DNA from 3 places in the Anoxybacillus sp. B2M1 genome. Region 1 is predicted to be linked to each of the others. Evidence: predicted binding sites of a transcription regulator. Region 1 holds the regulator's gene; each other region holds the start of a gene.
The links. Region 1 encodes Rex, which represses fermentation and respiration genes when NADH is low (regulators of the CRP and FNR family bind a similar motif). Its sites were predicted from a motif close to TTGTGAAATATTTCACAA; they were not measured.

Region 1 (3,282 bases):
TCATTAACAGCATTTTGCCCAGCGCCAAGCGGGTTCGTTGTCCACCGCTAAGCGATTGAACAAAAGTAGTGGTGTAATCATATTCAGAAAATCGCAGTCCATGCAAAACGGAACGAATGTCTGCTTCGTATTGGTATCCCCCTTGGTCTTTAAATTTTTCTTGCAGGATATCATATTCTTTTAGCAATTTATCGTAACGTTTTGGGTCTGCAAGAAGATCGGGATCTCCCATCTGCTGTTCCATTGTGCGCAGCTCTTGTTCCATTGCTTTTAATGGGGAAAACACGGTCATCATTTCCTCCCATATTGATAGGGTGGAATCGAGGCCGCTATCTTGGGCAAGATAACCGATCGTGACATCTTTAGGTTTGATGATTTCCCCGCTGTCATATGACATTTCGCCAGCCATGATTTTAAGTAGCGTTGATTTTCCCGCTCCGTTTCTTCCGACGAGAGCGATGCGGTCTTTTGACTGTATTTCTAATTTTATATTCGATAAAATAAGATCAGCGCCAAAATATTTAGAAAGTTGTCGTATTTGTAAAATGATCATTGTTTTTCACCTCTCGTTTTACTAGTGTATCGCAAGAGCTTTTACTTGGGCAATAAAACGAGTTAGAAAAGACAGACGGGAAAAAATAGTGTATAGTTTATAAGTGGAGGAGATATTATTGGCATCTTTTACGCATTTTAATGAACAAGGCCGCGCCAAAATGGTCGATATTACCGAAAAGGCGGATAGCGTGCGTGTGGCGGTGGCTCGGACAAGTATTACGGTGAGCCAGGAGATTTATGAAGGAATTGTCAGCCATTCAGTAAAAAAGGGAGATGTCCTTGCGGTTGCTCAAGTCGCTGGTATTATGGCGGCTAAAAAAACTGCTGATCTTATTCCCATGTGCCATCCTTTAATGTTAAAAGGAGTCGATATTCAATTCGAATGGAGGATGCATGAACAGAGCTGTGAGCTGATCATTACAGCGACTGTGAAAACGAAAGGGAGCACAGGGGTGGAGATGGAAGCGCTCACGGCTGCTTCGGTCTGTGCGCTTACGGTTTATGATATGTGCAAAGCGTTGGATAAAGGAATGGTGATTGGGCCAACATATCTCGTAGAAAAAGCCGGAGGGAAATCCGGACACTACCAGCGTAAAGCAAAGTAAGACGGTTTAAGTGAATGCGGGGGATTTATCATGAGCAATGAACAGCCGAAAATTCCACAGGCAACTGCTAAGCGATTACCACTATACTATCGTTTTTTAAAAAATTTATATGCCTCAGGAAAACAGCGAGTATCTTCAGCTGAATTAAGCGAAGCAGTTAAAGTCGATTCAGCAACCATTCGGCGTGATTTTTCTTATTTTGGGGCTCTTGGAAAAAAGGGTTATGGGTATAATGTTAGTTATTTATTATCGTTTTTTCGCAAGACGCTTGATCAAGATGAAATCACGGAAGTGGCATTAGTCGGAGTCGGAAATCTAGGAACAGCATTTTTAAATTATAATTTTATGAAAAATAATAATACAAAGATCGTGATGGCTTTTGACGTCGATCAAGCAAAAGTAGGGACAGAAGTGGGTGGAGTGCCTGTTTATCACTTAAATCAACTGGAAGAACTCATCCATGAACAAATTTCTGTGGCGATTTTAACCGTTCCAGCGCATGCTGCGCAGTCTATTACGGATCGTCTTGTGCAGAAGGGAATCAAAGGCATTTTGAATTTCACTCCTGCACGCCTAAATGTGCCGGAAAACATCCGGGTGCATCATATTGATTTGGCCATTGAGCTACAGTCGCTTGTATATTTTTTAAAGAATTACCCATCTGAATCAAATGGAGTGAACTCATTGTGAAATATTTACTTATTTTGCTTGTTATTGTCTTATTGTTTGGAACGAAAAAACTTCCAGAGCTGGGGAAATCGCTCGGCCAGTCGCTAAAAGAGTTTAAGAGTGCGACGAAGGGATTAACGGATGAAGAAGAAAACAACAAAAAAGCGTAACGATGAACGGTAGGATGGTTCCATATGAGCGATAAAGAAATGTCTGTATATGAACATCTTGGGGAATTAAGAAAACGATTGATTATTGTGCTGATTTTTTTCGCTATTGCTTTGACTGCCAGCTTCTTTCTTGTCGAGCCTGTGATTCGGTATTTGCAACAGGCTGATGAAGCAAGAGAGTTAACGATGAATGCCTTTCGATTGACCGATCCGATTAAAATTTATATGCAATTTGCATTTGTCATCGCTTTGATTATGACCGCACCAGTTTTGCTTTATCAAATTTGGGCCTTCGTCAGCCCTGGACTATACGAAAAAGAGAGAAAAGTGACACTTAGCTATATTCCATTGTCATTATTTTTATTTTTAAGCGGCATTAGCTTTGCCTATTTTGTTTTGTTTCCGTTTGTCGTCCGTTTTATGCAAGACTTGGCGACAGATCTAGGCATCAATCAAGTAATTGGCATTAACGAATATTTTACGTTTTTGCTTCAGCTTGTATTGCCGTTTGGTGCGTTATTTCAATTGCCGGTGCTTGTTATGTTTTTAACGCGTCTTGGGTTGATTACCCCTTTTTTACTGTCAAAAGGGAGAAGGTATGCGTATTTGCTTTTATTAATTGTAGCAGCGATCATAACCCCTCCAGATGTAATATCACAATTAATTGTGATGATTCCGTTGTCCTTTTTATATGAAGTGAGCATATGGATCTCAAGAATCGCCTATCGAAAAGTGCTTTTAGCGGAACAAGCAAGGGCTGACTTAAAATGAACGTCAGCCCTTTTTATTTTTGTTGATTTCGAATTCGAATATATAGGGTGATCAGTCGCAAAAATACACCGAAGTCTAAGGTGGCCAAGACCATTAAGGCAACGGTAGAGAAATTCCATATGCCCCCACGGGCGCTTTGAATGGCTAAATAAGTGAATAAAGCCCCCATTAGAAAGTAGAACAACGCGGTACTTAAAGGTGAAATTCTCATAATGAAAAGCCCCCAAATATAAATTGCATCTTGTCGGTTTCTTTTATGATTTGTCCAATATGATCAGCAAAGACGGTTTGCATCAAGACAACGAACGTATTCATCGTCACATGAGCAAAGATTGGAACGAAAATACGCTTTGTTTTGGCATAAAGAAAAGCAAATGTAAATCCCATGGCTGAATACAGGAGAAGGTGTTCAAGCTCCATATGGACGACTGCGAACAATAAGGAACTAATCATAGCCGCAATCAAGAAATTATACTTATTATACAGGGTACCAAAGATAATTTTGCGAAAAA
Region 2 (3,282 bases), 1.7 Mb from region 1:
TCTAGGGTTTTCACTTGATGGCTGCCGATTCTTTGAATTTGTTTTTCTTGCAAAACGCGAAGCAGCTTTACCTGCAAAGACAATGGCATTTCGCCTATTTCATCAAGCATAATGGTTCCTTGGTCTGCTAATTCTAATAAACCGATTTTTCCTTCTTTTCGTGCCCCTGTAAATGCTCCTTTCTCATAGCCAAATAGTTCTGATTCTAGCAGCGGCTCCGGAATCGCTCCGCAGTTTACCTTGATAAACGGTTTGTCTTTCCGATCGCTTAAATGATGGATAAGATTGGCGATTACTTCCTTTCCAACACCAGATGGGCCCGTTAACAGAACACTTGTAGGATAGGGGGCGATCTGTTTTACTTTTTCGAAAATTCTCTTCATAGAATCGCTTAGAAACACCATTTTTTCTTCTGAACCATCGATCGAGAACGTATACCGATGATGCCCCATTTTAAAAAAGCTTTTGGCTTTTTCCAATTCGGCTTTCATTTGAATAAGATGGGAGATGTCTCTGACGCTTGTTACCACCATCTCGATCTCGCCTTGTTGATCAAATACAGGATTTCCCGTGACGATGACATCCTTTTTTCCGCCTATTTTTTGCAAAATCGAGATGCGCTTTTTCTCTCTTAACACAAGAAGAGAGACAGACTGATCAAAATATCCTTTCTTAACAAGGTCCTCCATATGATTGCCTATCAGTTCTTCTCTACGGAAGCCAGTGATTTCCTCATAGGCGGAGTTGACCATTAAGGTTCTTCCTTCTTTATCCACCACATAGATTCCATCTGTTGAAAATTCAATAATGGTTTCCATTTGCTTAAAAAGAGAATGGTAGTGCTCTATTTCGGATATATCTTGGAGGACGCTGATGGCTCCGGCCAATTCGCCATTTTGGTACACAGGAGTTCGATTGACAAGGCATTGGCGGCCCGCTATGTTCATTTTTACTCCAATTGAGCTTGTTTCGCTCTCTAACACATAGGGAAGCTGTGTGGTTGGGATGAGCTCCCGAATATCCTTCCCTTCCCAATGTTGGTTTTCGATCTGAAGGAGTTTTTTCGCAGAGGAGTTGATAAGCAAAATTTTCTTGTGGCGATCAACAACAATGACCCCGTTATGGATAGACGAAAAAATGCTTTCCCATATATGAGAATCTATGATTTTTTGTTTCATATAAGCCCTCCATATTTTTATAGATGGTGAATGAATTCACCATGTGGTGAAAAATATCACAATTCCTTTATTCGGCTCATATTTAAGCTTCTCCTTTTTGTTGGTGATTTTTTTCACCTTTTCCTCATTCCTATTTCCATCCCGTTTGCCTTGTCGCTATCTTTTCTAGCATTGGCATGATATTTGCTTGTAATAAAAATGAGTAAGAGAGGAGGGAAGCAAGTGATATGAACGGTGCCCCTTTCCGATTGGGCCGGCATAGAAAGTAATCGCTGGTTTGAAAAATCGTTCGTTTAGTTCGAGAGAATCAAAAAGATGAAGGAGGAATTTTGATGACGAATATGGTGAAAGCGCATCCTAAACTGTATGTGATGGATAACGGAAGGATGAGAATGGATAAAAACTGGATGATCGCCATGCATAATCCAGCGACGATTCACAATCCTCACGCGCCAACAGAATTTGTGGAATTTCCCATTTATACGGTGTTAATTGATCATCCAGAAGGCAAAATTCTTTTTGATACCGCTTGCAACCCCAATTCAATGGGACCTCAAGGGCGTTGGGCGGAATCGACGCAGCAAATGTTTCCATGGACGGCGAGCGAAGAGTGCCATCTTCACAATCGGCTAGAGCAATTAAAAGTGAGGCCGGAAGATATTAAGTTTGTAGTTGCCTCACATCTTCATCTTGATCATGCCGGATGTTTAGAAATGTTTACGAACGCAACGATTATTGTGCATGAGGATGAGCTAAATGGTACACTCCAATGTTATGCGCGCAATCAGAAAGAAGGGGCATACATTTGGGCTGATATTGATGCTTGGATTAAAAATCATCTGCAATGGCGCACCATAAAGCGGCATGAAGATCATCTTTTACTGGCGGAAGGGATCAGGGTGCTTAATTTTGGGAGCGGACATGCATGGGGGATGCTTGGGTTGCATGTAGAATTGCCGGAAACAGGCGGCATTATTCTTGCTTCTGATGCTGTTTATACGGCGGAAAGTTATGGTCCGCCGATTAAGCCGCCTGGCATTATTTACGATTCTCTTGGTTATATGAATACCGTCGAAAAAATCCGGCGAATAGCGAAGGAAACCCATTCACAGGTTTGGTTTGGACATGATTCAGAGCAATTTAAACAATTTCGTAAATCCACTGAGGGATTCTACGAATAAAGAAGGAGAAGAAGATCATGAGTGTTGCTAGGCTGGCTTTTACATCCCTTAGTTATGTCGGATGGGGAGCGTTGGAGCAATTGCTTCCGGAGGTTAGGCGTTTTTCGCCGAAAAGGATTCTTGTCGTCACAGATCCTGTACTTGAGAAAATCGGTTTCATTCAACGAGTAACAGCTCCTTTGATCCAACAAGGATACGAAGTGGAGCGATACACAGATGTCGTTCCAGAGCCTCCATTAGAAGTAGGAGAGAAGCTCGTTTCCATGACGCGCCAAGGCAAGTTTGATATGGTGATCGGAATCGGCGGGGGAAGCTCATTAGATTTAGCAAAATTAGCGGCTGTTTTGGCTGTACACGAGGGGACTGTTGCTGATTATTTAAACTTGACCGGCACCAAAACCGTCCAGCAAAAAGGGCTGCCGAAAATTTTGATTCCGACTACCTCAGGAACCGGTTCGGAGGTGACCAATATTTCCGTTCTTTCTTTGGAAACGACGAAAGATGTAGTAACGCATGATTATCTTTTAGCGGATGTAGCCATTGTCGATCCAGCATTGACCGTTACTGTGCCTCCTCGCGTCACAGCGGCTACCGGTATTGATGCATTGACCCATGCAGTGGAAGCCTATGTGTCTGTCCACGCCAACCCAACAACAGATGGCTTGGCTCTTCAAGCGATACGATTGATTGGGCGGTCTTTGCGAAAAGCGGTCGCAGACGGAAACGATAAACAAGCTCGGATCGACATGAGCAATGGCAGCTATTTAGCAGGACTCGCTTTCTTTCATGCGGGGGTGGCTGGTGTTCATGCCCTTGCCTATCCTTTAGGCGGACAATTTCATATTTCCCATGGAGAATCCAACGCTGTGTTATTGCCATATGTAATGGGATACATTCGCCAAAGCTGCACAAAACGAATGGCC
Region 3 (3,282 bases), 580 kb from region 1:
CACCAGTTCGGTAAAAGGCTCCAATTCCCCTTCTACACTTGCTTTTTCTAACGATTCATAATACTTTAAGCGATGTTCAGGGCTTGCCTTAATAATCGCAGGAGGGTATCCATGGTGCATGAGTATAAAGTTCATCATCAAACGTGCGGTTCGTCCGTTCCCATCCGCAAAAGGATGGATATAGACAAGCCGAAAGTGAAGCTTTGCAGCTAATGGGACGGGATGAAGCGCGGTCTTATTTTGTTCATACCAAGAAAATAAATGATTCATTTCCTCTTGGACATTTAAAAAATGAACAGGATGATGAACGCTTCCTGAGATGCCTACATGATGTGTTCCGTGTTTCCCTGCATTTTCATTGTCAATATTTTTTAACATTCTTCAGTCGAGAAGTCTCCCACTTCTAAATCTTGCGAAGCTTGATGAAAGTGGGAGATGAATCGACTTCGGACAAGGACAGGCTTTTGCCTGTTCAATTGTCTGACCCTGTGGTAAAATAAACCTATGTCGTTCTTTCATAACTGGATATAGGAGGTTGCATGGAGAAAATAAAATGCGAAAACCAAGCTGATCCTTCCATGCGTAAAATATCCAAGGTACAAAAGAACTCCGAATTGTCGGACATCTAGGGTTGGAACGACCCGAAGTCACGCTCAGGGAGACGAAAGGCGGCTTTCGTCGTGGAACTGAGAAGCTCCCACTTCAAGCTTTAGCTAAGTGGTGAGTAGTTCACGACTAAGTAATGAATTTGTTTCAAAACCCATTCTGTCAGCGGTTCTTTTTTTGATACCAGCTCTTCGACGAAATCAATCGCCTCAGCATGGTTAATCGCTTCAAAATGTTCTTTTAATTTTTTTCCTCCAATCGTAATCCCTTCTTCTACCACCATTTTTGTTTCCAACAAATTCAATGTATTTCCTTCCATAGCGTTAGAATTGTAAATCCATTCAATACGGAATACTTCGCGTAAGTTTTTTACCAAACTAGGCGGTAGCGGTCTTTGAGCATCCAGTTTTGCCTTTAATTCATTTATTTTTTGAAACATGCCTTTCACCTCTTGATAGGAATCGCAATGGCGAATATGTTGATATACCGCTTTAATTATACTTTATGTTTATTGAGTAAAATATTAAAGTATATTTTGCATTTTAATAGTTAATATCAAAAAACAGAGGGTGAATGCCTGTCACTTGTCGAGAGCGGACAAAAGAGGGGCAACGAAATGTTTGTTCACTATGTCACAAATTCTCTACATATTTGTCACAAATCAGTCAACGTCCTTTAACAAAAGGCACATCGTTTTTCATTACAATAGTATGTGAAAGGTTGAACAATATTTTCACCGTATGATTAGGGGTAACATGCATCGAGGAGGGAAAGCTACGATGTCTGAACTGTTTTTAGCTCGGCTTCAATTTGGCGCAACCACGATTTTTCACTTTTTGTTTGTTCCGTTATCCATCGGTTTAGCTTTTATGGTTGCACTGATGGAAACATTTTATGTGGTGAAAAATCAAGAGATTTATAAAAAAATGGCGAAGTTTTGGGGGCATTTGTTTTTGATTAATTTCGCGGTTGGGGTGGTAACGGGAATTATTCAAGAGTTTCAGTTTGGAATGAACTGGTCAGAGTATTCGCGCTTTGTTGGGGATGTGTTCGGCGCTCCTTTGGCCATTGAAGGGCTGCTCGCTTTCTTTATGGAGTCGACGTTTATCGGTTTATGGATTTTTGGTTGGGGGCGTCTATCCAAGAAAATCCATTTATTGTGCATTTGGCTTGTTTCCATTGGAACGATGCTTTCGGCTCTTTGGATTTTGGCCGCAAACTCGTTTATGCAGGAACCTGTTGGCATCGTCATTCGGAATGGACGGGCTGAAATGAACGATTTCTTTGCTTTATTACGAAATCCACAATTATTAGTGGAATATCCGCACGTGATTTTTGGATCATTGGCGACAGGCGCTTTCTTCATTGGCGGCGTGAGCGCGTATAAATTATTGAAGCGGCAAGAAGTAGAGTTTTTCCAGAAGTCGTTTCAAATGGCGATGGTCGTTGCTTTGATTTCCGGACTCGGCGTGGCGTTTAGTGGACATGCCCAAGCGCAGCATTTAATGGAATCCCAGCCAATGAAAATGGCCGCAAGCGAAGGGCTGTGGCAGGACAGCGGCGATCCGGCGGCTTGGACGATTTTTGCCCTTATTGATGTGGAAAACCAAAAAAATAGCTTGGAGCTATCGATTCCGTATGCGTTAAGCTATCTTGCTTATGAGAAGTTTGAAGGCAAGGTGCCGGGAATGCTCACCTTGCAAAAGGAATATGAAGCAAAATACGGACCGGGCAACTATATTCCGCCGGTGAAAACGACGTTTTGGAGCTTCCGCATCATGGCGGGCGCAGGGCTGTTGATGATTGTGATGGCCGCGTTCGGCTTATGGTGGAATTTCCGGGAGACGCTAATGAAAAAATCAGCCTTTTTAAAGATCATGGTGGCCTTGATTGCCTTTCCATTTATCGCGAATACGGCGGGCTGGATTATGACAGAAATCGGCCGTCAGCCATGGACCGTTTTTGGATTGATGACGACAGCTCAATCGATTTCGCCAAATGTGTCTGTCGGCTCATTATTGTTCTCGTTCATTGCCTTTACCACGATTTATCTTATTTTGGCCATCGTGCTCATTTATCTGTTTGTGCGAGAAATTAAAAAAGGAGCCGGGCATCATGATGAACAGAAGGAAAGCGATCTTTCCGTGGATCCTTTTGAAAAGGAGGCCGTTCAAGGATGGCGTTAAATGAATTATGGTTTATTTTAGTTGCTGTCTTATTTATCGGATTCTTTTTTCTGGAAGGCTTCGACTTTGGTGTGGGAATGGCTGGACGGTTTCTTGGAAAAAATGATGTCGAACGACGCATCATGATCAATACGATCGGGCCATTCTGGGATGCCAATGAAGTGTGGCTTTTAACAGGGGGAGGAGCGATTTTTGCCGCGTTCCCTCATTGGTATGCGACGATGTTTAGCGGCTATTATATTCCGTTTGTCTTTGTCCTGCTTGCGTTGATTGGCCGCGGAGTCGCCTTTGAATTCAGAGGAAAGGTCGATCATCCAAGCTGGAAACAAACGTGGGATTGGATTATTTTCTTTGGAAGCATTCTCCCTCCGTTCCTCTTTGGCGTCTTATTTTCCAGCATATTAAGAGGAATGCCGATCGATCAATCGATGACACTGCACGCGGAGTTTTCCGATTATGTGAATATTTATACGGTAACGGGCGGCGTCGC

Region 2: a site for Rex is predicted at 1,223-1,240, ahead of ahlS (AhlS family quorum-quenching N-acyl homoserine lactonase). Genes of this name have one in related genera too.
Region 3: a site for Rex is predicted at 1,317-1,334, ahead of GFC28_RS14380 (cytochrome ubiquinol oxidase subunit I). Genes of this name have one in related genera too.

Annotation. Positions count from the first base shown of each region.
Region 1 is NZ_CP015435.1:2,370,682-2,373,963, reverse strand. Features, by position in the region: gene GFC28_RS11475 (ABC transporter ATP-binding protein) at 1-553, opposite strand, end outside; gene moaC (cyclic pyranopterin monophosphate synthase MoaC) at 672-1,160, shown strand; gene GFC28_RS11465 (redox-sensing transcriptional repressor Rex) at 1,191-1,850, shown strand; gene tatA (twin-arginine translocase TatA/TatE family subunit) at 1,847-1,999, shown strand; gene tatC (twin-arginine translocase subunit TatC) at 2,024-2,770, shown strand; gene GFC28_RS11450 (YdiK family protein) at 2,784-2,981, opposite strand; gene GFC28_RS11445 (CPBP family intramembrane glutamic endopeptidase) at 2,978-3,282, opposite strand, start outside.
Region 2 is NZ_CP015435.1:223,374-226,655, forward strand. Features, by position in the region: gene GFC28_RS01265 (sigma-54 interaction domain-containing protein) at 1-1,178, opposite strand, end outside; gene ahlS (AhlS family quorum-quenching N-acyl homoserine lactonase) at 1,511-2,359, shown strand; gene GFC28_RS01275 (iron-containing alcohol dehydrogenase) at 2,377-3,282, shown strand, end outside.
Region 3 is NZ_CP015435.1:2,954,424-2,957,705, forward strand. Features, by position in the region: gene GFC28_RS14370 (Fic family protein) at 1-378, opposite strand, end outside; partial or broken gene GFC28_RS14375 (Fic family protein) at 731-1,045, opposite strand; gene GFC28_RS14380 (cytochrome ubiquinol oxidase subunit I) at 1,386-2,792, shown strand; gene cydB (cytochrome d ubiquinol oxidase subunit II) at 2,783-3,282, shown strand, end outside.